4 regions of the Kitasatospora sp. NPDC086801 genome follow, and region 2 is predicted to be linked to each of the others. Evidence: riboswitches for the same ligand, from Rfam matches in the RefSeq annotation. Region 2 holds a riboswitch; each other region holds the start of a gene.

Region 1 (5,340 bases), on a different contig from region 2:
GGGGCGTCGGCCACCGGGTCGGCGTTCACCACCCCGCCGGGCACGGCGGGGGTGGACGTCGGCGCGGCCGCTGCCGCAGCCCTCTGCGGCGGCTGGTCGCCCGGGGTGTCCGTCGGCGGCGCGGTGGGCGGCTCGACCGGCACCGGCACGGCGGGCACGGGCGTCGGGTCGGGCGCGCCCGGCGGAGTGATGCCGTCCTCGGGGGTCACGGGGGTACCGGCCCCCGTGGGCTTGGCGGGCGCGGGCGGCCGGGCTCCGCCCGCCGGGGGCTTGGCGGGGGCCGGGGAGCGGCCGGTCCCGGCGCCACCGACCGTGCCGGTGCCGCCGCTCGAACCACTGCCGGAACCGCCGGTCGTACCGGTGGCGCCCGTCGACCCGCCCCCGGAACTGCCGGAGGCACCACCGGAGCCACCGGAGCCATCGGGGCCACCGGAACTGCCGGAGCCGCCCGTGGTGCCCTGGCCGGGGTCGGCCGGCTGCCCACCGGGGTCCGAGTTCTGCGCGCGCACGCTGTCCGGCGAGAAGGTCGGACGCCCCTTGGTGCCCTCGACGTTGGTGCCGCCGAAGATCCACAGGTCGACGCTGCCGGGCTTCGGCTGGTAGCTCATCGCGCCCAGCTGGCTGTACGACCAGCTGTTCTCGCCCGGATCGGCGTGCCAGTACGACCAGTAGGCCGTGGCCGGGGGCGTCAGGACGCACTTCTCCTGATCCGGGGTCGGGTACTGCTTGCCGCCCTGGAAGCCGCTGTAGCCGATGCGGCAGACGAACGCCGGACCGTCGTGCCCGGTCCCGGTGGTCTTCCAGCCGCCCTGGTTGAGCAGCGTGTACCCGGTGGTCGGGGTGGTCCCGCAGGAACGCAGCAGCGGGCCGCCCCACTTGCTGAAGTCCACGGCGAGCACCACGCCGGACGTGGTGGTGCACTGGTCCATCGGCAAGGGCGCCGCGGACGCCGGGGCGGTACCGACGGCAACGCCACCGAACGCGAGGCCGGAGGTCAGGGCCGCTGCCCCGGACAGCCGGGCGAGTCGCCGACCCCGTCCCCGGCCCAGTCCCCGGCTCACCGGTGACGCCCCGGGGTGGACGCGGTGCGGCGACGGGCGACGAGGACGGCCGCGGCTCCGAGCGCGGTCAGCAGAGCGGCACCCGCCGTCAGCGCCAGGGCCTGCGTTCCGGTACTGGCCAGGTTGCCGGACCCGGCGCCCGCCGGAACCCCGGCTGCGGGGACGCCACCGTCCTCGGCCGGGGCGTCGACGCCACCGGCCGGCCAGGTGCTCGGGCCGCCGGTGGCCGAGGGTGCGGCGGTGACCGGGGCGGGCCCGGTCGTCGTGGGAGCGCCCGTCGGGGTCGGAGTGCCTGTGGGCGTGTTGGTCGGTGTGCCGGTGGGGGTCTGCGTCGGCGTACCCGTGGGCGTGTTCGTCGGCGTCCCGGTGGGGGTCTGCGTCGGCGTACCCGTGGGCGTGTTCGTCGGCGTCCCGGTGGGAGTCGGCGTCGGCGTACCCGTCGGAGTCGGCGTCCCGGTAGGAGTCGGCGTCGGGGTGCCTCCGACGTTGCGGGACAGTGTGCCGAAGGAGATGCCGGTGGCACCGCCGAGCCCCTGCGTGGACGCCCGGACGTCCGATCCCCGCTGACCGCCCGTGGCGACGTTGAACCCTCCGTCGCCGTTCTGCTGGCCGGCGAGGAAGTCGCGCGCCTTGGCGATCTGGGCGCTGTAGGCGGACTGGCGCAGCGTCAGGCCCTGGACGGCGAGGGCGGCCGAGTTGGTCGAGTCGCCGGCCGCGCCCGGGAACCCGCCGTCGGGCAGCTGCCGCGCGGCCAGCCAGCCGGCCCCCTTGTCGACCGCCTGCGCGGCCTCGTCCCCGGGGACGAGGGAGAGGGCCATGACGGCCATCGCGGTGCTGTCCACCTCGGAGTCGCCGGTGGCGGGGATCAGGCTCGGCCAGGAGCCGTCGGCGTGCTGGAGGCTCTTCAGGTAGGCGATCGCGGGAGCGGCGCCCGTCGAGTCCCCGCCCCGGAGCTGGGCCATGATGCCGAGCGCCTGGGAGAAGACCGAGGTCGCGTAGGTGTAGTTGCCGGGGGCCGCGCAGCCGGTGTTCTGGTCGGCCTTGGCGCACACGAGGGCGGCCAGGGCCGCGATCAGGTCGTGGCCGCCGAAGGCGCGCGGGTTGCGGCCGACCGCTTCGGCGAGCAGCGCCTCCTTGCCGATCGAGCCGCCGCCGGCGAACTCGGTGCCGATGCCGGTCCAGTCGTTGACGGTGCGTGCGCTGGCGTCCGTGCCCTGTTGGTCCAGGAAGTCGACGATCCTGCGCAGCGCGGCGTCATCGGTACCGGTGGCGGCGAGGGCGTAGGCGCCGTCGATGGTGAGGCCGAAGTCGGCGAAGGCCGGGAAGCCCTCGTAGTAGTGGCCGTCGATCAGGCGGGACGGGTCGGTGAGGTAGGCGCTGCCCTTGGCGGCGTCCGGGGCCCTTCCGGCGGGCGGGGTCGGCGGGGTGGTGGCGCCATTCGGATCGTGCCGGACGCCGGTGAGGTCGGTGCCGGTCGGGGTCAGGACGGCCTGCTCGGTGGCGGCCGGGTCCGGGTCGGTGGTCGACGTGTCGGGGCCGAAGCCGCCGGCCGTGCCCTGGCGGGCGGCGAGCCGGGCCTTGGCGGAGGCCAGGCGGGTGTCCTGGTCGGTGGCCCGGAAGGCCTGCGCCGCGCTCGCGGTGCTGATGGTGTCACCGGGGGCGCCGGCGTAGGGCACGAAGGAACCGTCGGCCTGCCGGCTCGCCGCGAGCTGGTCCGCGGCCTTCTTCGCGGCCGCCTGGTACTCCGGGGCGGCGCGCAGGGCGAGGCCGGTGGTGCCCGGGTCGGCGGCCGCGGTACCGGGGTGCCCGAACAGGACGGTGCCGCAGGCGGCGACCGCGACGGCGCCGGCGACCACCAGGGACGCGAGGTCCCGGTTTCTGTGACGTGCGCGACTGCTGCTGACCCTCACGACGACTCCCTGGTCGGTCGACGCGGGAGGCAACGGCGCAGCCGACGGCTCCTCGGACAGGGGCCGCCGTGACCGCGTCGTAGTCCGCGACGACGCAAGTGCTGTGTGAACAGTCCCCCGGTCCAGGCATTCCGGCTCACCCACCCCGAGGTGGGTCTACGGTTGCGGGTCAGCGCCGGAGTTGGACCGGCTTCCCCTGAATGCCGAGGGCAAAAAATCGGTTCATCAGACCATGGCGGCCGATGGGGAGTCAACGGGTCGTCATCCCGATCATCATCCCGATCACATCGCCTCGCCGACCGGTGCGCCGTGCGGTCACGGATCGGCTCCCGGCCGTGGCCCCTCCGGGCGGATTCCCCCCTCGACCGGCCGGGCCGTCGGCGAGGGAGGAATCAGAACAGCCCTGGGCCGACGCCGGACGGACGCTGCGGGAGGGCACGGACCTCGACTCGCTCGGAACGGTCGAACTGCCGACCACCGCCAGTGAGCGATTCGGCGTGCTGAGACCGCGCCTCCGCGAGATCCCAGCGGATGTCGGCCGATCGCAGGGCCGGGCGCTGCCCGTCGGCGGGGCCGCGCACCGCAGAGCCGGCCGAGGCCGCTCCGGCTGATGTGCCCGCAGACGCCACTGACGGCACCGCCGTGACTGTCAGGGCCAGAGCCGTCAAAGCCAGCAGACCCGACACTGCCGCCGAGTGCTTCACGCCGCCATGTGATCGCATGCCACAAAGCTCGAACATGCCGACGGGAAGGTGCCGGTCAACGATTTCGCTGATTCATCCCGCCGGCCTACCGGCCCTCCGACCAGAGGGCCGCACGTGAGTCGTGCGGGATGCGGTCCCACTGGCAGTCGGGGTGCCTCCGGACGTCAGGGCGCGGTGATGCCCGGCTGCGCGCCGGCGCCGAAGGACCAGCCCTCGACGTCGCCCGGCGCCGGGTCGTAGCTGCCCGCGCCCAGGTTGCTGTACGACCAGGCACCGCCGTGCTGGGCGTGCCAGTACGACCAGTAGGCGCTGCCGGTCGGGTTGGTGCAGGTCGTCGGCAGGGCGCTGATGGCGCAGACGAAGCCCGGGTAGCGCGGGTGGAAGGTGTACGGGAACCCGGCGCCGGTCAGGGCGGCGAGGCCGCTGGCCGGGTCGCCGGGCGCGCAGCCGGTCTGGATGCCGCCGCCGAGGGCGGTGAAGTCGACCACGACGGTGACGCCGGTGGTGCCGTCGCAGGCAGCGGCCTGCGCCTGTGGGGCCTGGACGGCGGAGGCGCCGAGCAGGCCGGCGGTCAGGGCCGCGGCGGCGGCGATCGAGCCGAGGGTGCGGCGGGCCGGACGGGCGAGCCGGGCGGGCCGGGCGGGCGCCATGGTGTCGGTCATCGGAGTACTCCTCACCGGATCAGTGGGACCGGGGTCAGCGGGTGGTCGCCGGGCAGGCCGGCACGGCCGCGTCCGGACGCGCCCCGGCGGCGGACAGGGTGGCCAGCGGAGTGCCGGCCAGGCCGAGGACGGCCTGCCCGGTGGCCCGGGCGCCGTTGGCCGGGTTGAAACCGGACGCGTCGTAGGCGACCGCGCCACGGACCGCCGGGTCGGCGGCGCAGCCCTGCTGGAGCTTGACCAGGCTGCTCCAGCCCTTGAGGCCGCCGGAGAGCAGCGCCTGCGTGGCCAGGCCGGTGGTGTTGGCGTTGGACGCGGCCGCCCCGGCGGCCGCGAAGCCGCCGTCGGCGTTCTGGTGGGCGGTCAGCCAGCCGAGCCCGGCGTCGGCCTTGGCGGTGCGGCCGGTCGCGGCCAGGGCCTGGGCCGCGAGCGCGGTGGCGTCCGGGTCGCCGGTGCAGGTGGCCTGACCGTAGGAGAGCGGGAAGCCGCCGTCCGCGCACTGGCTGTTCGCCAGGAAGTCGACGGCCGTGGCCGGGGCGCCGCCGGGGGTGCGGTGCAGGGCGATCACGGCGAGGGACTGGCCGAAGGCGTTGCTGTAGTCGCCCCACTGGGAACGGTCGGAGAAGCGGCCGGACGCCGTCTGGAGCGAACGCAGCCGAGCCGGGAGGTCGACGCCGCCGAAGCTCACCGGATCCCCGCCGCGCACCTCGACGGCGAGCAGCAGCTTGGCGGTGGCGCCCGCGTACGCCTCGGTGGTGCCGTCACCGAGGTAGCCGCCGAGGATCTCCGGCTTCGCCAGCCAGGCGGTGGCCTTCGCGGCGGCCTGGTCGGAGCTGCGCGAGGCCGCGAAGGCCAGCACGGCGTCGATGGTCAGGCCCTGGTCGGGGTAGGCGGTGCCGTTGAAGACGGACTCGAAGTGGTCGCCGTCGACGAGCTGGCGGGCCAGCCAGCCGGCCGCCGCGGCGTCCGGACGGACCGTGGCGGAGTGCTCCTGCGCGGGGTCGGC
Region 2 (5,340 bases):
GAGCTGCTCCTCGTCCAGCCCCGGCGCGTCGAAGGGGTTGCGGCGGCGCCGGTGCGGCAGCGCCAGCTGGGCGGCCTTGCGGACGTCCTCCTCCAGCACCTCGGTCCGCCCGTCCCAGGCGGCGAGCGCGACGGCGGTGCGGGCCATCACGATGTCGGCGCGCAGCCCGTCCACCTCGAACGCGGCGCACACGGCGGTGATCTGACGCAGCGCCACATCCGTCAGCTCCACCTTGGGCAGCAACTCCCGGGCGCCGGTGATGCGTTCGGCGAGCGCCCGCTCGTCCTCGGCGAACCGCGCGGCGAAGTCGGCCGGGTCGGCGTCGTAGGCGAGCCGGCGACGGACCACCTCGGCGCGCTCGGCCGGGTCCCGGGTGGCGGCGATCTCGACGGTCAGGCCGAACCGGTCGAGCAGCTGCGGCCGCAGCTCGCCCTCCTCCGGATTCATCGTGCCGACCAGCAGGAAGCGGGCGGCGTGCCGCACCGACACGCCCTCGCGCTCGACGTACGAGCGGCCCATCGCGGCGGCGTCCAGCAGCAGGTCCACGACGTGGTCCTGGAGCAGGTTCACCTCGTCGATGTAGAGCACGCCGCGGTGCGCCTTGGCGAGGAGCCCCGGCTCGTACGCCTTGACGCCCTCGGCGAGCGCCCGTTCCAGGTCGAGCGAGCCGACGATCCGGTCCTCGGCCACGCCGACCGGCAACTCGACCAGCTGGGCCGGGCGTTCGGACGCCGACGGGTGGTCGTGCGGCCCGTCCGGGCACTGCGGGTCCGCAGCGGTCGGGTCGCAGGCGAACCGGCAGCCGTCGACGGCCGCGAGGGACGGCAGCAGGCCGGCCAGCGCGCGCACCATGGTCGACTTGGCGGTGCCCTTCTCGCCACGCACCAGCACGCCGCCCACGGCGGGCGAGACCGCGTTGAGCAGCAGACCGAGCCGCAGGTCGGGCATGCCGACGATCGCGGTGAACGGATAGCGGACGTCACTCATGCATACTCCCCAGGTGCTCCGGGCGCCAGGAACGGCAGCGATCCGGCCGCCGGCACCCCGCCCTCGATCAGCTTCCACAGCGCGTCGGTGTCCGCGTGCTCCTCGATCAGGTCGCCCAGCCGGTCCAGCCGGGCCTCGCGCGCCTCGGCGAACGAGGTGTCCGGCGCCGGCACGAACGCCCGGCCCGCCAACGCGGCGACCTCGCGCAGGAGTTCACGGCGGAAGCCGTCGTTCTCCAGCGCGCCGTGCCAGGTGGTGCCCCACACCGAGCCCACCCGGCAGCCGTCCAGGCCCTGCCCGTCGTCATCGGACATGAACGGTTCCCCGCCCTCGACCGCGACCACCCCGTGGTGGATCTCGTACCCCTCGACCCGCTGCCCGTACGCCTCGCCGACCGGCCGCGCCAGCACCTTCTCGGCGCCGAACCGTACGTGCGTCGGCAGCAGGCCCAGGCCCTCGACCGAGCCGGCCCTGGACTCCACCTCGTCCTCGATCCCGCGTGCCAGCATCTGGTAGCCGCCGCACACCCCGAGGACCGGCAGTCCGGCCGCCGCCCGCGCCTTCAGCGCCGGCTCCAGGCCGCGTGCGCGCAGCCAGGCCAGGTCGGCCACGGTGGCCCGGGTGCCGGGCAGCACCACCAGGTCGGCGTCGGCCAGTTCCTCCGGCCGGGTCACCCAGCGCACCAGCACGCCCGGCTCCTGCGCCAGCGCGTCCAGGTCGGTGAAGTTCGACAGCCGGGGGAAGCGCACCACGGCCACCCGCAGGACGTCCGCCCCGAGCGGGCCACCGACGTCCACCCGGTCCACCACCGTGGACAGGTCCAGCGAGTCCTCGGCGTCCAGCCACAGGCCCGGCAGCATCGGCAGGGTGCCCAGCACCGGACGGCCGGTCAGCCCGTGCAGCATCTCCAGGCCGGGTGCCAGCAGCCGCGCGTCGCCGCGGAACTTGTTGACGAACCAGCCCGCGACATGCCGCTGGTCCTCCGCCGACAGCAGTGCCAGCGTCCCGTACATCGCCGCGAAGACGCCGCCGCGGTCGATGTCCCCGACCACCACCACCGGCAGCCCGGCGGCCGTCGCCAGGCCCATGTTGGCGATGTCCCGGTCCCGCAGGTTGATCTCGGCGGGCGAACCGGCGCCCTCGCAGACCACCACCTCGTAGCGCCGGCGCAGATCCGCCAGGCACTCCAGCGCCCGTTCCAGCAGGACGGGCTTGCGCTCGCGGTAGTCCAGCGCGCCCACCTCGGCGACCGGCCGGCCCAGCAGCACCACCTGGCTGCGGCCGTCCGCGCCCGGTTTGAGCAGCACCGGGTTCATCGCCGCCTCCGGCTCCACCCGGGCCGCCTGCGCCTGCATCGCCTGCGCCCGGCCGATCTCGGCGCCGTCGGCGGTGACGAAGGAGTTCAGCGACATGTTCTGCGCCTTGAACGGCGCGACCCGCACCCCCTGCCGGGCCAGCCAGCGGCAGATGCCCGCGGTCACCACGCTCTTGCCCGCGTCCGAGGTCGTCCCGGCGACCAGTATCGCCCTGCTCATGCGTCCACCCCGCTTCGCCCGGCAGGCGCTTCGCGCACTGCGCACCTTCCGATGGTTCGCTCTCCGCGCTCGTTCACGCCTTTCCCCTCCTGCTCCGGAACGCCCGCAGCAGGACGTGCCCCGCGACCGTCGTACCCAGGGCCAGCACGCCCACCCGCCGGGAGAGCACGCAGGCCCGCTCGATGTCGTCCACCGTCACCGGCCGCAACTCCGCGCCCAGCACCGGCCGGTGCTCCACCCGCTCCCCGTACTGGAGGGTCCCGCCCAGCCGGACGCCCACGGCGCCCGCGAAGGCGGCCTCCGCCTGGCCCGCGTTCGGGCTCGGGTGCGCCGAACCGTCCCGCCGCCAGACCCGCCAGGCCGTTCGCGGCCGTGGTGCGGCGGCCACCGTGAGCAGTGCCGTCAGCCGGGCGCCCGGCCAGCCCGCCACGTCGTCCAGCCGGGCCGAGGCCCAGCCGAACCGGGCGTACCGCGGCGATCGGTGGCCGACCATCGCGTCCAGCGTGTTCACCGCGCGGAACGCCAGCAGCCCCGGCGTGCCCGCCAGGGTGCCCCAGACCAGCGCGTTCACCACGGCGTCCGCCGTGTTCTCGGCCACCGACTCGACCACCGCGCGGGCGATCTGCGGCCCGTCCAGCGCGCTCGGATCCCGCCCGCACAGGTGCGGCAGCCGCTCGCGCGCGGCCGCCAGGTCGCCGGTGGCCAGTGACCGGCCGATGGCGCGCGCCTCCCGGGTCAGCGAGGTGCCGCCCAGCACCGTCCAGGTCGCGGCGGCCGCCAGCGCGGCCCGGCCCAGCGGACGCCGGCCCACCGTACGGTCCAGGGCCACCGCGCCGGCCGCGACCGCGCCCACGCACAGCGCCGTGTACCCGGCGCCGGCCACCCGGTCGTCCTGCCACACCCGCCGCTCCAGCCGGGTCGCCGCACCGCCGAAGACGGCCACCGGGTGGCCGCGCCGGGGGTCGGCGAAGCGGGCGTCGGCGGCGAAGCCCGCGGCGGCGCCCAGCGCGAACGCGGCGGCGCGGGTCAGCGGGCGCACGACGGGTTCGACGAGTTCGAGGGGTTCGACGGGTTCGGCGGAAGGCCGCGTGGGGTCCGGCGGGTCGGGGCAGCCTGCATCGCGCGCGTGTCCTCACTCAGGGTCCGCGCCCTGGATCGACGTACCGGGGGCGAGAGTCTCCTGGCTTCCGGGTCGGACGCACCCCCGGGCCTTCCAGCGGCTTCTGACGGCCCGCCGTGGCAACTGTTCCGAGCGTGCTCCCCGGTGACAGTGGCGGGACCGCGCCGGACTCGCACCGGCTTCCTCTGCATGCCTCCGTTTGGCCCCAGGATCCCATCACGCGGCCGAACCGGGAGTCAACCGAGGTCACGGAGGGGTTGGTCACACGTCGGCACGTCGTCGCCACCTCCGCTCCGCCCGCCCGCAGGGGCATGACACCCTGTCCGATCGTCCAGCGCCCCGGAGGGGCCTCCGGGGCCGCTTCGTGCGTTCGGCGGCCGGGGCCCACCGCCCCCCGCCCCTACCGTTCGTTCCCATGCGACGCAGCCAGCCCCCCGCCCGCGGTCCCGCCGCGGCCCGGTCTGACCCGCCCACCCGTAGCCCTGCCGTGACCCGGACGGCCCAGCCCGGTGGCCGCCCGCGCGGGCCCCCGGTGAACTGGTGCCCGAACACCGTCCGGTCCAAGACCAACCGTCCGGTCCAAGACCAGCAGACCAGCAGAGCGGGGAGCGATATGCGTTGGGGAACCGCGGCCGTCGTGGCGGCCGCCGCCGTCGGCGCCGGGGCCGCCGGGGCCGCCGTCCTGGTGATCGGCCGCCGGGCCTCCGAACGGATGGTCCACCCGGCGACCGCCGTCCAGGGGTCCGGCCCCGTTCTGGTGCGGAGCCTCGCGGCCGGCCGGATCACCTTCAACCGCCGCCCCGAGAGCCTGCGTCCCGGCCGCTGGGCCGTCGAATGGGACGACCACGGCCACGCCGTCGTCGAGGACGTCCTGCACAGCGACGAGAACGGCGTCACCCGCCGCCTCGTCCGCGCCGACCGTGGCACCCTCACCCCCGGCACCGAGGTCCGCTTCACCCCCCGCGTCCATCTGGGCGACCCCACCGAGGCGCTCGGCCTCCCCTTCACCGACACCGCCGCCGACGGCGAACTCGGCGCCCTCCCCGCCTGGCGCCTCGACGGCAAACGCGGCACCTGGGTGATCCTCATCCACGGCCCCGGCACCGACCGGCAGCAGACCCTCGCGGTGCTCCCCGTCCTCGACCGCCTCGCCCTGCCCGCCCTCGCCGTCACCTACCGCGGCGACCAGGGCGCCCCCGCCTCCCCGGACGGGCTCGGCCACTTCGGTGAGACCGAGTGGCGCGACGTCGAGTCGGCGGTACGGCTCGCCCTCGACAGCGGCGCCGGCCGGGTCATCCTCTACGGCTGGTCCCTCGGCGCCACCATCGCCCTCCAGACGGCCGCCCGCTCCGCCTGGGCCCACGCCATCAGCGGCCTCGTCCTGGACTCGCCGGTCCTCGACCTGCCCGCCACCGCCCGCCGCGGCGCCGCCCGGGCCGGCTACACCGGCGCCGCCGCCGAACTCGGGGCCCTCGCCGCCGAGGGCCGCACCGGCGTCGACCTCGCCGACTTCAGCCGCATCGCCGAGGGCACCGACCTGCGCGTCCCCACCCTCCTCCTGCACAGCCCCGACGACCAGGTCGCCCCCTTCCGCGCCGCCGAACGCCTCGCCGCCGCCCGCCCCGGTGTGGTCAGCCTCCGCCCTTTCCCGGGCGCCGACCACGCCACCCTCTGGAACTCCGCCCCCACCCACTACAC
Region 3 (5,340 bases), on a different contig from region 2:
TTCTGCGGGAAGGTGAGCTTGCCGCCGCAGTTCTCCACGGTCACCGGGTAGTGGGCGGAGGCGGCGGTCGCGTCGCCGCTCGGGGCGATCTCGGCGCCGCAGGCGGTGAGCCCGAGGGTGAGCAGGGCGGTGATGGCAGCGGCCTTGGTGCGCACGGGGGTTCCTTCGGGGGGTGGGTCAGATCCGGTCGAAGAGCAGTTGGACGGCGCCGGTCACCGGATGCCGGACCGGGGTGGCCCGGACACCGAACACCTCGGCCAGCAGGGCGGGTCGGAGCACCTCGGCGGGCGGCCCCGAGGCGACGATCCGGCCGGCCCGCAGCACGTACAGCAGGTCGCAGTGGCCGGCCGCCAGGTTGAGGTCGTGCAGTGCGGTGAGCACCGTCGGGCCGGCCTCCCGGACCAGCGCCAGCACGTCCAACTGGTGGGCGATGTCCAGGTGGTTGGTGGGCTCGTCCAGCACCAGCAGCCGGGGTTCCTGGACCAGCGCGCGGGCGATCAGCACCCGCTGCTTCTCGCCGCCGGACAGGCTCAGGAAGCCCCGCCCGGCCAGCTGCTCGGCGCCGACCTTGCGCAGCGCCTCCGTACAGCGCGCGTGGTCGCCCCGGCTCGGTCCGCCCAGTCCGCGCCGGTGCGGGAGCCGGCCCATGGCGACCACCTCGGCCACCGTGAAGTCGAACTCGGCGGAGTGCTCCTGGGGCAGCGCGGCCACCCGCCGGGCGGCCTCGCGCGCGGTCAGCGCGTGCAGGTCCGCGCCGTCCAGCCGGACGGCCCCGGCAGCCGGCCGCAGCGCCCGGTAGACGCAGCGCAGCAGCGTCGACTTGCCGCTGCCGTTCGGCCCGACCAGCCCGACCACCTGCCCGGCGGCGGCGTCCAGGGCGACGTCGTGGACCAGCCGGGCGCCGGCCAGTTCGACCGAGACGGAGTCCAGGGAGAGATCCATCAGCGGCCTCCGAAGGAATAGCCGCGACGGCGCATCAGCAGCAGGAAACAGGGCACCCCGAGCACCGCGGTGACCACCCCGACCGGCAGTTCGGCGGGCGCCAGCAGGGTGCGCGAGACGATGTCCACCCAGACCAGCAGCAGCGCCCCGGCGAGCGGCGCGACCAGCAGCACCCGGCGGTGCCCGGCGCCGACCAGCATCCGGGCCAGGTGCGGCACCATCAGCCCGACGAAGCCGATCGCCCCGCTGACGGCCACCACCGTGCCGGTGACGGCGGCGGTCACCACGAACAGCTCGCGGCGCAGCCGGTCCGGGTCCACGCCCAGCGAGGCGGCCGTCTCGTCGCCCATGGCGAGCGCGTCCAGCCGGCCGGCGGCGCAGGCCAGGTACGCCAGGCCGGCCAGCACGGTGACGGCGGCGATCGGCACCGAGCCCCAGGTGGCGCCGCCGAGGCTGCCGAGCAGCCACATCATGGCGTCCCGGGCGGCCTCGCCGCGGGCGGCCGCGAAGACCATCAGCGCGGTGACGGCGGAGAAGCCGTAGGACAGCGCGGTGCCGGTGAGCACCAGCCGCAGCGGGGTGAGCCCGTAGGCCGTTCGCGCCGCGAGGTAGACCAGCACCATGGCGACCAGCGCGGAGCCGAACGCGGAGGCCGAGATCGCCCACATCCCGAGCGAGGCGAAGGCGCCGAGCAGCAGCACGGCGTTGGCGCCGACGGCCGCGCCGGAGGAGATGCCGAGCACGAAGGGGTCGGCCAGCGCGTTGCGCACCAGGGCCTGGACGGCGACCCCGGTGGCGGCCAGCCCGGCGCCGACCACGGAGGCCAGCACGGCGCGCGGCAGCCGGATCTCCCAGACGATCGCGTAGGCGGCGGCCTCGTCCGCCTCCAGCCGTCCGCCCGTCAGCCCGGCGGCCAGCAGCCGCAGGACGCGGGGCAGGCCGATCCCGGAGGCGCCCAGCGCCACGCCGCAGAGCAGGGAGAGCACCAGGGCGGCGGCCAGGCCGACGGCGAGCGGGACGGCGGGTATTCGACGGGCGGGCGGGCTCGTTGCGCCACTGCCCGCGGCTGCGGTGCTGCTCACGGTGCGCCTTGCCTCGGGCCGCGGGTGCGCGGGGGCGGCACCGGTCGGGCACGGGCCCGGGCGCCATCCCCTCGCAGTCCACGGCGAGTTGTCGGGAGTTCAGCGGCCGAGGGCGATCGGGCTGGCGCGGTTCTGGGGCCGCGCTCACCGTTGCGGGTCAGCGCCGGATTCACACCGGACTTCCCCCTCGGACGCCCTGGCAGCATAACAGCCACTCAGGCTAGGCAACCCTTACCGGATCGGATGGGGCGTGAACGCACGACCGCCCCCGTCCGGCGCTGCGGACGGGGGCGGTCGGGTGGCGACCTGTCAGGCTCAGGCCTTCTTGGTCTCCCAGAAGATCTTGTCGACCTCGGCGATCAGGTCCAGCAGGGCCTGGCCGGTGGCCGGGTCGGTGGACGCCTTGGCGGCCGAGGCGGCCTTCAGGGTGTCGTTGATCAGCTGGTGCAGCTGCGGGTACTTCTCGAAGTGCGGGGCCTTGAAGTAGTCGCTCCACAGCACCGAGATGTGGTGCTTGACGGCCTCGGCACGCTGCTCCTTGATGATCAGGGCGCGGGTGCGGAATGCCGGGTCCTCGTTGGCCTGGTACTTCTCCTGGGTGCCCTTGACCGACTCGGCCTCGATCCGGGCCTGCGCCGGGTCGTACACGCCGCAGGGCAGGTCACAGTGGGCGTGAGCGGTGGCGCGCGGTGCAAACAGACGAGAGAACATGGGAGTCCTTCCTTAGATCGTCTTCCCGCGCCCGAGATTACCCTTCCGTCCCCGGGGTTTCGCGATCGGGCGATGGGCCTAGGGCAAAAGACGGACCCGCAACCGGGGTAATCCGGACATCGAACGGATCGAACGGGGTGACGGTCCGTACGGCAGACTGGGACCGGGTGGTCCGGGAGGAGGAGTCGTGGCGCGGAGCACGGAACCGGCGGGCACGGAACCAGCGGGCACGGAACCGGTGGGCACGGAACCCCGGGGGCGGGGCCGGGGCGGCGGCGCGGTGCCGTTCGGGCTGGTCGACGTGGCGGGCCCGTCGATGGTCCCGACCCTGCGCGAGGGCGACCAACTGCTGGTGCGCTACGGCGCGCCGATCCGGCCCGGCGCGGTGGTGCTCTTCCGGCACCCCTTCCAGCAGGACCTGCTGGTGGTGAAGCGGGCCGCCGAGCGGCGCCAGCGGGGCTGGTGGCTGCTGTCCGACAACCGGCCGGTGGACAGCGACAGCCGCAGCTACGGCCCGGTGCCGGACGACCTGGTGCTCGGCCGGGTGCTGCTGCGGCTGCGCCCGCGCCCGGCCTGGCTGGCGCCGGGGCGGCGGCTGGAGCGGCTGCTGCTGACCACCGGCCAGGCCCGGGTGCCGGGCCTGGCCCGCCGCCTGGGCGTCTGGGCGGAGGAGCTCCAGGCGCCCTAGCCGGTGGCGCCGAGTGCCGCGGCCTCGGCCTCCTGGCGCTTGCGGGCCCGGTACGCGGCGACGTTGGCGCGGGTCGCGCAGCGGTCCGAGCAGTAGCGGCGGGAGCGGTTGGTCGAGGTGTCCAGGTAGGCGTTGCGGCAGGGTGCGGCCTGGCAGATGCCGAGCCGGTCGGCGCCCAGCTCGGTCAGGTGGACGGCCAGGCCCATGCAGGCGACCGCGCTGAAGTGGGCGGTGGCGGTCGGGGAGTTGTCGGCCAGGTGCAGGTGCCAGCGCGGCCGGCCGGCGTCGTCCAGGTAGTCGTGCCCGGAGACCAGCGGGCTGACCGGGTACTCCATCAGCAGGCTGTTCAGCAGGTCGACGCCCCGGATCTCGTCGCCCTCGGCGGCGGCCTCGAAGACCCCGCGCAGCCTGGTCCGCACCGCCCGCAGCCGGGGCAGGTCGGACTCGTCGGCCTGGGCGGAGGCCCGCGAGGAGTCGGAGAACAGGCCGCGCACCGCGTCCACGGACGTCAGCGTGTCGGTGCCGCGTTCGGGCTCCTCGGTGTTCACCAGCCGAACGGCGAGATCGGCGTACGAGGCGAGCTCCACGGAGGTCCTTCCAAAAGGTCGGTAACGGGCTGATTGCGTCCAGCCTATTACCCGGGTGGGGAAAACGTTCGGCGCCCGGCAGGAGTAGCCTGCCGGGCGCCGGTGGGTACGGCTCTACAGCACCTTGGAGAGGAACGCGCGGGTGCGCTCGTGCCGGGGGTCGGTGAGCACCTCGCGGGGGTTGCCGGACTCGACCACCACACCGCCGTCCATGAACACCAGCGCGTCGCCGACCTCGCGGGCGAAGCCCATCTCGTGGGTGACGACCACCATGGTCATGCCCTCCTCGGCGAGGCCGCGCATGACGTCGAGGACGTCGCCGACCAGTTCGGGGTCGAGCGCCGAGGTGGGCTCGTCGAACAGCATCAGCTTGGGCTTCATGGCCAGCGCGCGGGCGATCGCGACGCGCTGCTGCTGGCCGCCGGAGAGCTGGGAGGGGTAGTTCCTCGCCTTGTCGGCGAGGCCGACCCGCTCCAGCAGGACCATCGCCCGCTCCCGGGCGGCGGCCTTGCCCTCGCCCTTGACCTGGACCGGGGCCTCCATGACGTTCTCGACGGCCGTCATGTGCGGGAACAGGTTGAAGCGCTGGAAGACCATGCCGATGTCGCGCCGCTTGACGGCGACCTCGCGGTCCTTGAGCTCGTAGAGCTTGTCGCCCTTCTGCTGGTAGCCGACCAGTTCGCCGTCCACCCAGAGGCGCCCGCCGTTGATCTTCTCCAGGTGGTTGATGCACCGCAGGAAGGTCGACTTGCCGGAGCCGGAGGGGCCGATCAGGCAGAACACCTCGCCCTGCCTGACCTCCAGGTCGATGCCCTTGAGCACGTGCACGGAGCCGTAGGACTTGTGGACGCTCTCGGCGCGGACCATCGGCTGTCCGGTGGCGGCGGCCGGGGTCTTGCTCAGGTCGGTCATACGTGACCACCTCCCTCGAGCCCCGGGACGACGTCGACGCCGGTCTTCGGGGCGGGCTTCCCGGCGAACAGGCCCCGCAGTCGCTGCAGCGGGGTGGGCGGGAGGGTCCGGTTGGAGCCGCGGGCGTAGTAGCGCTCGATGTAGTACTGGCCGATGGTCAGCAGCGAGGTGAAGAACAGGTACCAGAGGCTGACCACGATCAGCAGCGGGATGTTCTGGTAGTTCCGGGAGTAGATGACCTGACCGGCCCGGAAGATCTCCTCCAGGGAGATCACGCTGACCAGCGAGGTGGTCTTGAGCATCGAGATGGTCTCGTTGCCGGTCGGCGGGATGATCACCCGCATGGCCTGGGGCAGGATGATCCGCCGCATGGTCTGGAACCGGCTCATGCCGAGCGCGTGGGCGGCCTCGGTCTGGC
Region 4 (5,340 bases), on a different contig from region 2:
GACGAGGGCTCTGGCCAGCACCCAGCCCTCCCTGGTGGCCGCCACCTCGTCCGGGGTGAAGCCGAGGCCGGGCATCCGCTCCAGCAGTGCCACGGCGCGGTCGGGCAGCAGGGCCCGGTCGCCGTCGGCGAGCCGGTGCAGCGTGTCGCGTCGAACGGTCAACTCCTCGATCCGTTCGGTGAGTTGCCGCTCGACGTCGGCGAGCGTGGTGGAGAACAGCGCGGCGTCGGCGTCGAGCAGGGGCCCGGTCTCGGCCAGCGGCACCCCGGCGGCGGCCAGCGTCCGGACCTGCACCAGCCGCAACAGGTCGGCCGATCCGTACCGCCGGTACCCGGAGCCGTCGCGTTCCGGCTCCCCGACCAGGCCGAGCTTGTGGTAGTGCCGCACCGTCTTCACCGTGACGCCGACGAAGGCCGCCGCCTGCCCGATCGTGACTCCGTTCATCCGCCCATCCTGCCCCGTGTTCGAGCTCGGCGGCTACCGTGACCTCGGCGGCTACCGTGATCTCGTCGACTCCTTCGAGCTCGGCGGCTGAGCGGAGCACCTCAGAGCGTCGGCCGGGCCGGATCGGCCTGCCCGCCGCAGAACACCTCGTCCGCAGAACACCTCGTCGACGAGCCGGTGCATCGCCGCCTGGAACGCCCCGCCGATGGACAGATCGGCGTCGTCCACGCAGTTCAGCGCGGCGGTCAGGGTCTTGCTGCCGTCGGGTGTGCTGTACATCAGCGCCGCGTGGCCCACGGCGGCGCCGTTGTGGGAGATGACGGTGCCGCCGCCGTCCGTCTTCACCACGAACACGCCCAGGCCGTAGTCCATGTTCGGGATGCCCGTCGGGTGCGGGGTGCACATCTCGGCCAGCAGCGGGGCCGGCAGGAGCCTGCCGCCCAGCAGCGCGGAGATGAAGGTGTGGAGGTCCCGGGTGGTCGAGATCATGTCGCCGCCGCTGGAGATCCAGGAGGGGTTCTGGCGGGTGATGTCGATGGTCCTCCGTTCGCCGGCCTCCTCGTACCGGTAGTAGGCGTGGGCGTGCGGCTCGGGGATCTCCGGCGAGGCGTCCGGCGCCACGGTGCCCGACAGCCCGAGCGGCCCCAGGATCAGCCGCCGCATCTCCTCGGCGACCGGGCGGCCGGTGACCTTCTCGATCAGCAGCCTGGCCAGCACGTAGTTGGTGTTGGAGTAGCTCCAGCCGGCCCCCGGTTCGAACCGGGCCGGCTTGGACAGCGCCAGCCGTACCAGCTCCTGCGGCCGGTAGGTCTTGAAGCGGTCGTCCACCCACTCCCTGCCGGTGGTGCTGTAGGGGATGGCGATCCCCGGCACGATCGTCCCGTCGTCGTAGACCTCGCCGGTGTGGTTGAACACCCCGCTGGTGTGCTGCAACAGCATCCGCACCGTGATCCGCTCGTCCAGCCCGAACCCGGGCAGGTGGTCCGCCGCCGGGGTGTCCAGCCCGATCCTGCCCTCGGCCACCAGGTGCAGCACCAGGGTCGCGGTGAAGGTCTTGGTGTTGCTGCCGATCCGGACGTGCCCGTTCGCCGGCGGCTTCGCGGCGCCGCCCAGTTCGGCGGCCCCGGCGCTGCCGACCCACTCGCCCCGCTCGTCGTGCACGCGCAGCGACACCCCGACGAAACCGGAGTCGACGATCTCCTCGATCGCCTGCTGTAGCCCTGGGCGGTCCTGCCCGGCGGCGGCGGCCGTCGGCGACTCGGCGCCGTACGCGGGGGTCCGCAGGGTGCTCCCGTGCTGGCCGGAAGAGGTGAGGGACATGGTGGTGTGCTCCTTCGCATCGGTGCTGCCCGGGTCGGCGTCGTGCCGCTGAGAGGAGCTTCCGCCCTGACCCGAGGTCAACCTCAACGGTGATCCGGCTCACAGCCGCCTCCCGGGCCCGGGGCGGCTCCGGGAGCGGGGCGCCGGCCCGTTCGGGCGGCCGCCGAAGCTCGTACGCGTCCGGCCGCGTCCCGCACGGCGATCGCCGTGGGCCAGGCGACGGCGTCTCACCATGCGAACAGCTGCCGCGATTTCCGCTTCGGCCCGCGCGTTTTGCCCCTAAGCTGACGGCGCAGCTGGTTCGCCCCGTCCGCCAGGCAGGGCGTCGCAAGAGGGAACCCGGTGGGAATCCGGGACTGCCCCGCAGCGGTGAGTGGGAACGACCGCCGTCATACGCACTGGGCCCGGATCGGGTCTGGGAAGCGACGGCCAGTAGGTACCGGACGCCAACAGGCCCGGTGCGCCCACGAGTCCGAAGACCTGCCCGCTGCCCGCCCGCGGACCGTTCCGCGTGCGGACATCCCGGTGACCTCGAGGGCGGGTCGGCGAACACACCAGGCGGATCGGGCCCGCGCGTCCACGGCGGCCGCCGCCCGGTTCGTCATCCCTTCGCGCTCTCGTCCCGTCCCCGGGCACTTGAGGAGACAGACTCGCGAAGGAGAGTCCCTTGACAGCGAAGTCCGCAGCCGCGGCGACCAGGGCCACCGTGTACGGCTACCCCCGGCAGGGCCAGGGCCGGGAGCTGAAGAAGGCGATCGAGGGGTACTGGAAGGGCACGGTCACCGCCGACGCCCTGCGGGACACCGCGGTCGGCCTGCGCCGGGAGAACTGGGCGCAGCTCGCCGAGGCCGGTGTCCGGGAAGTGCCCACCGGCGACTTCTCGTTCTACGACCACGTGCTGGACACCACGGTCGCCGTCGGCGCGATCCCGGCCCGCCACCGGGCGGCCGTCGAGGCGGACGCGCTGGACGGCTACTTCGCGATGGCGCGCGGCACCCAGGAGGTCGCGCCGCTGGAGATGACCAAGTGGTTCGACACCAACTACCACTACCTGGTGCCCGAACTCGGCCCGGACACCGTCTTCACGGCCAACCCGGACAAGGCCGTCGGGGAATTCCGGGAGGCACTGGCGCTCGGCCACGAAGCCCGGCCGGTCCTGGTCGGCCCGCTGACCTACCTGCTGCTCGCCAAGCCGGCCCCCGGTGTCGCCGAGGACTTCCAGCCGATCACCCTGCTGGACCGGCTGCTGCCCGTCTACGCGCAGCTGCTGGCGGACCTGAAGGCGGCCGGGGCGCAGTGGGTCCAACTGGACGAGCCCGCCCTGGTGCAGGACCGCACCCCGGCCGAACTGAACGCCGCCGCCCGCGCCTACCGTGAGCTGGGCGGCCTGCCCGACCGTCCGAAGCTGCTGGTCGCGAGCTACTTCGACCGTCTGGGCGAGGCCCTGCCGGTGCTGGCCAAGGCCCCGGTCGAGGGCCTGGCGTTGGACTTCACCGGCCCGGCCGTCGGGAACCTGGACGATCTGGCCGCCGTCGGCGGGCTGCCCGGCAAGCGGCTGGTCGCCGGGGTGGTCGACGGCCGCAACATCTGGATCAACGACCTGGAGAAGTCGCTGGCCACCCTGGCGACCCTGCTCGGCCTCGCCGAGCGGGTCGACGTCGCGCCGTCCTGCTCCCTCCTGCACGTGCCGCTGGACGCCGCCGCCGAACGCGACGTCGACCCGCAGATCCTGCGCTGGCTCGCCTTCGCCAAGCAGAAGGCGAGGGAGGCGTCGTTGCTGGCCCGGGGCCTGCGCGAGGGCACCGGGGCGATCGCCGCCGACCTCGCCGCCAACCGCGCCGACCTCGCCTCGCGCGCCAAGTCGCCGATCACCCACGACCCGGCCGTCCGCGCCCGTACCGCCGCCGTGACCGGGGCCGACGCCCGGCGGGCGCAGGCCTACCCCCAGCGGGCCGAGGCCCAGCGCGCCCGGCTCGGCCTGCCGCTGCTGCCGACCACCACGATCGGCTCGTTCCCGCAGACCTCCGAACTGCGCATCGCGCGGGCCGACCTCACGGCGGGCCGGATCGACGCCGCCGCGTACCGCGAGCGGATGGAGACGGAAGTCCGGGAGGTCATCGCCTTCCAGGAGAAGGCCGGGCTGGACGTCCTGGTGCACGGCGAGCCCGAGCGCAACGACATGGTCCAGTACTTCGCCGAGCAGCTCACCGGCTACCTGGCCACCCGGCACGGCTGGGTCCAGTCCTACGGCACCCGGTACGTGCGCCCGCCGGTCCTCGCCGGGGACATCTCCCGCCCGCACCCGATGACCGTCGACTGGTTCCGCTACGCCCAGGGCCTCACCGACCGCCCGGTCAAGGGCATGCTCACCGGACCGGTCACGATGCTCGCCTGGTCCTTCGTCCGCGACGACCAGCCGCTCGGCGACACCGCCCGCCAGGTCGCCCTCGCCCTGCGCGACGAGGTCACCGACCTGGAGGCCGCGGGCGCGGCCGTGGTCCAGGTCGACGAGCCGGCGCTGCGCGAGACCCTGCCGCTGCGCGCCGCCGACCGCCCTGCGTACCTGGACTGGGCCACCGAGTCCTTCCGCCTGGCGACCTCCGGCGTCCGCGCCGACACCCAGATCCACACCCACATGTGCTACGCCGAGTTCGGCGCGATCATGACGGCGATCGACGAGCTCGACGCGGACGTCATCTCGCTGGAGGCCACCCGTTCGCACATGGAGGTCGCGGGTGAACTGGCCGGGGCGGGCTACCCGCGCGAGGTCGGCCCGGGCGTCTGGGACATCCACTCCCCGCGCGTCCCGAGCACCGAGGAGGCCGTGGAGCTGCTGCGCGCGGGCCTCGCGGCCATCCCCGCCGAGCGGCTCTGGGTCAACCCCGACTGCGGCCTGAAGACCCGCGGCTGGACCGAGACCCGCGCCTCGCTCGACAGCCTCGTCGGCGCCGCCCGCCACCTGCGCGCGGAGCTCGCCGGCTGACCGGCCGGTGACCACGGCGTCGGCCGGGCCGGCGGCCCGGCCTGTCTCCGGGCGAGCTGCTCCTCGCGCGGCAGCCGGTCGGCACCGGGGTGGACACGGACGTGGTGCTCGATCACGGGACTCCTCGTGAGTGTGTGACGACTCCGGGTCTTGCGTGATCGGTCAGGGGCGGCGCCGGCTTCGTGCCGACGCCGCCCCGATCACCGGCCCGCGCATGCCGGCGGGAGGAGTCCGGCTACACGAAGTCGCCGATCACCATGCCGTTGTACAGGCGCAGGGTCGACGCGAGGTCCGTCACGTAGATGTTGGGCGAACAGGACGGTCGCGTGCCCCCGAGGGGATTCTTGCAGTTCTCCCCCTTGATGCTCGCCGACAGGATTCCCGCGGCGAACTTGGTGCCCTGCGTGCCGTACGAGTACACGGGGCCGCCGCTGTCTCCCTTCCCCGCCATGTTCTTGCCGGAGACCTGGTCGAGCTCGCTCACCACGCGCGTGGTTCCCTCGATCTTCTTCTCCTGGTTCGTGCTGACGGCCTTCCCGCCGCAGACCTCCCCCATGAGCGCGCCGCTCACGCAGAACTCCATGCCGGCATAG

Evidence for each region. A riboswitch is a leader RNA that binds a small molecule or an ion and turns the genes downstream of it on or off. The one in region 2 is predicted to bind cobalamin.
Region 1: linked by a shared signal. The riboswitch ahead of ACIPLC_RS11685 (prenyltransferase/squalene oxidase repeat-containing protein) and the one ahead of ACIPLC_RS08130 (cobalamin biosynthesis protein) in region 2 are both predicted to bind cobalamin.
Region 3: linked by a shared signal. The riboswitch ahead of ACIPLC_RS06560 (FecCD family ABC transporter permease) and the one ahead of ACIPLC_RS08130 (cobalamin biosynthesis protein) in region 2 are both predicted to bind cobalamin.
Region 4: linked by a shared signal. The riboswitch ahead of metE (5-methyltetrahydropteroyltriglutamate--homocysteine S-methyltransferase) and the one ahead of ACIPLC_RS08130 (cobalamin biosynthesis protein) in region 2 are both predicted to bind cobalamin.

Annotation. Positions count from the first base shown of each region.
Region 1 is NZ_JBIVAX010000007.1:138,485-143,824, forward strand. It holds gene ACIPLC_RS11680 (hypothetical protein) at 1-929, opposite strand, end outside; gene ACIPLC_RS11685 (prenyltransferase/squalene oxidase repeat-containing protein) at 1,058-2,971, opposite strand; cobalamin riboswitch at 3,075-3,219, opposite strand; gene ACIPLC_RS11690 (flagellar hook-length control protein FliK) at 3,840-4,337, opposite strand; gene ACIPLC_RS11695 (prenyltransferase/squalene oxidase repeat-containing protein) at 4,372-5,340, opposite strand, start outside.
Region 2 is NZ_JBIVAX010000004.1:269,525-274,864, forward strand. It holds gene ACIPLC_RS08120 (putative cobaltochelatase) at 1-987, opposite strand, end outside; gene ACIPLC_RS08125 (cobyric acid synthase) at 984-2,522, opposite strand; gene ACIPLC_RS08130 (cobalamin biosynthesis protein) at 2,596-3,561, opposite strand; cobalamin riboswitch at 3,696-3,829, opposite strand; gene ACIPLC_RS08135 (alpha/beta hydrolase family protein) at 4,256-5,340, shown strand, end outside.
Region 3 is NZ_JBIVAX010000003.1:315,958-321,297, reverse strand. It holds gene ACIPLC_RS06570 (ABC transporter substrate-binding protein) at 1-155, opposite strand, end outside; gene ACIPLC_RS06565 (ABC transporter ATP-binding protein) at 178-942, opposite strand; gene ACIPLC_RS06560 (FecCD family ABC transporter permease) at 942-2,024, opposite strand; cobalamin riboswitch at 2,114-2,252, opposite strand; gene sodN (superoxide dismutase, Ni) at 2,340-2,735, opposite strand; gene sodX (nickel-type superoxide dismutase maturation protease) at 3,052-3,423, shown strand; gene ACIPLC_RS06545 (CGNR zinc finger domain-containing protein) at 3,420-4,010, opposite strand; gene ACIPLC_RS06540 (amino acid ABC transporter ATP-binding protein) at 4,125-4,922, opposite strand; gene ACIPLC_RS06535 (amino acid ABC transporter permease) at 4,919-5,340, opposite strand, start outside.
Region 4 is NZ_JBIVAX010000036.1:44,627-49,966, reverse strand. It holds gene ACIPLC_RS29080 (MerR family transcriptional regulator) at 1-444, opposite strand, end outside; gene ACIPLC_RS29075 (serine hydrolase domain-containing protein) at 496-1,764, opposite strand; cobalamin riboswitch at 2,045-2,267, shown strand; gene metE (5-methyltetrahydropteroyltriglutamate--homocysteine S-methyltransferase) at 2,432-4,747, shown strand; gene ACIPLC_RS29065 (hypothetical protein) at 4,983-5,340, opposite strand, start outside.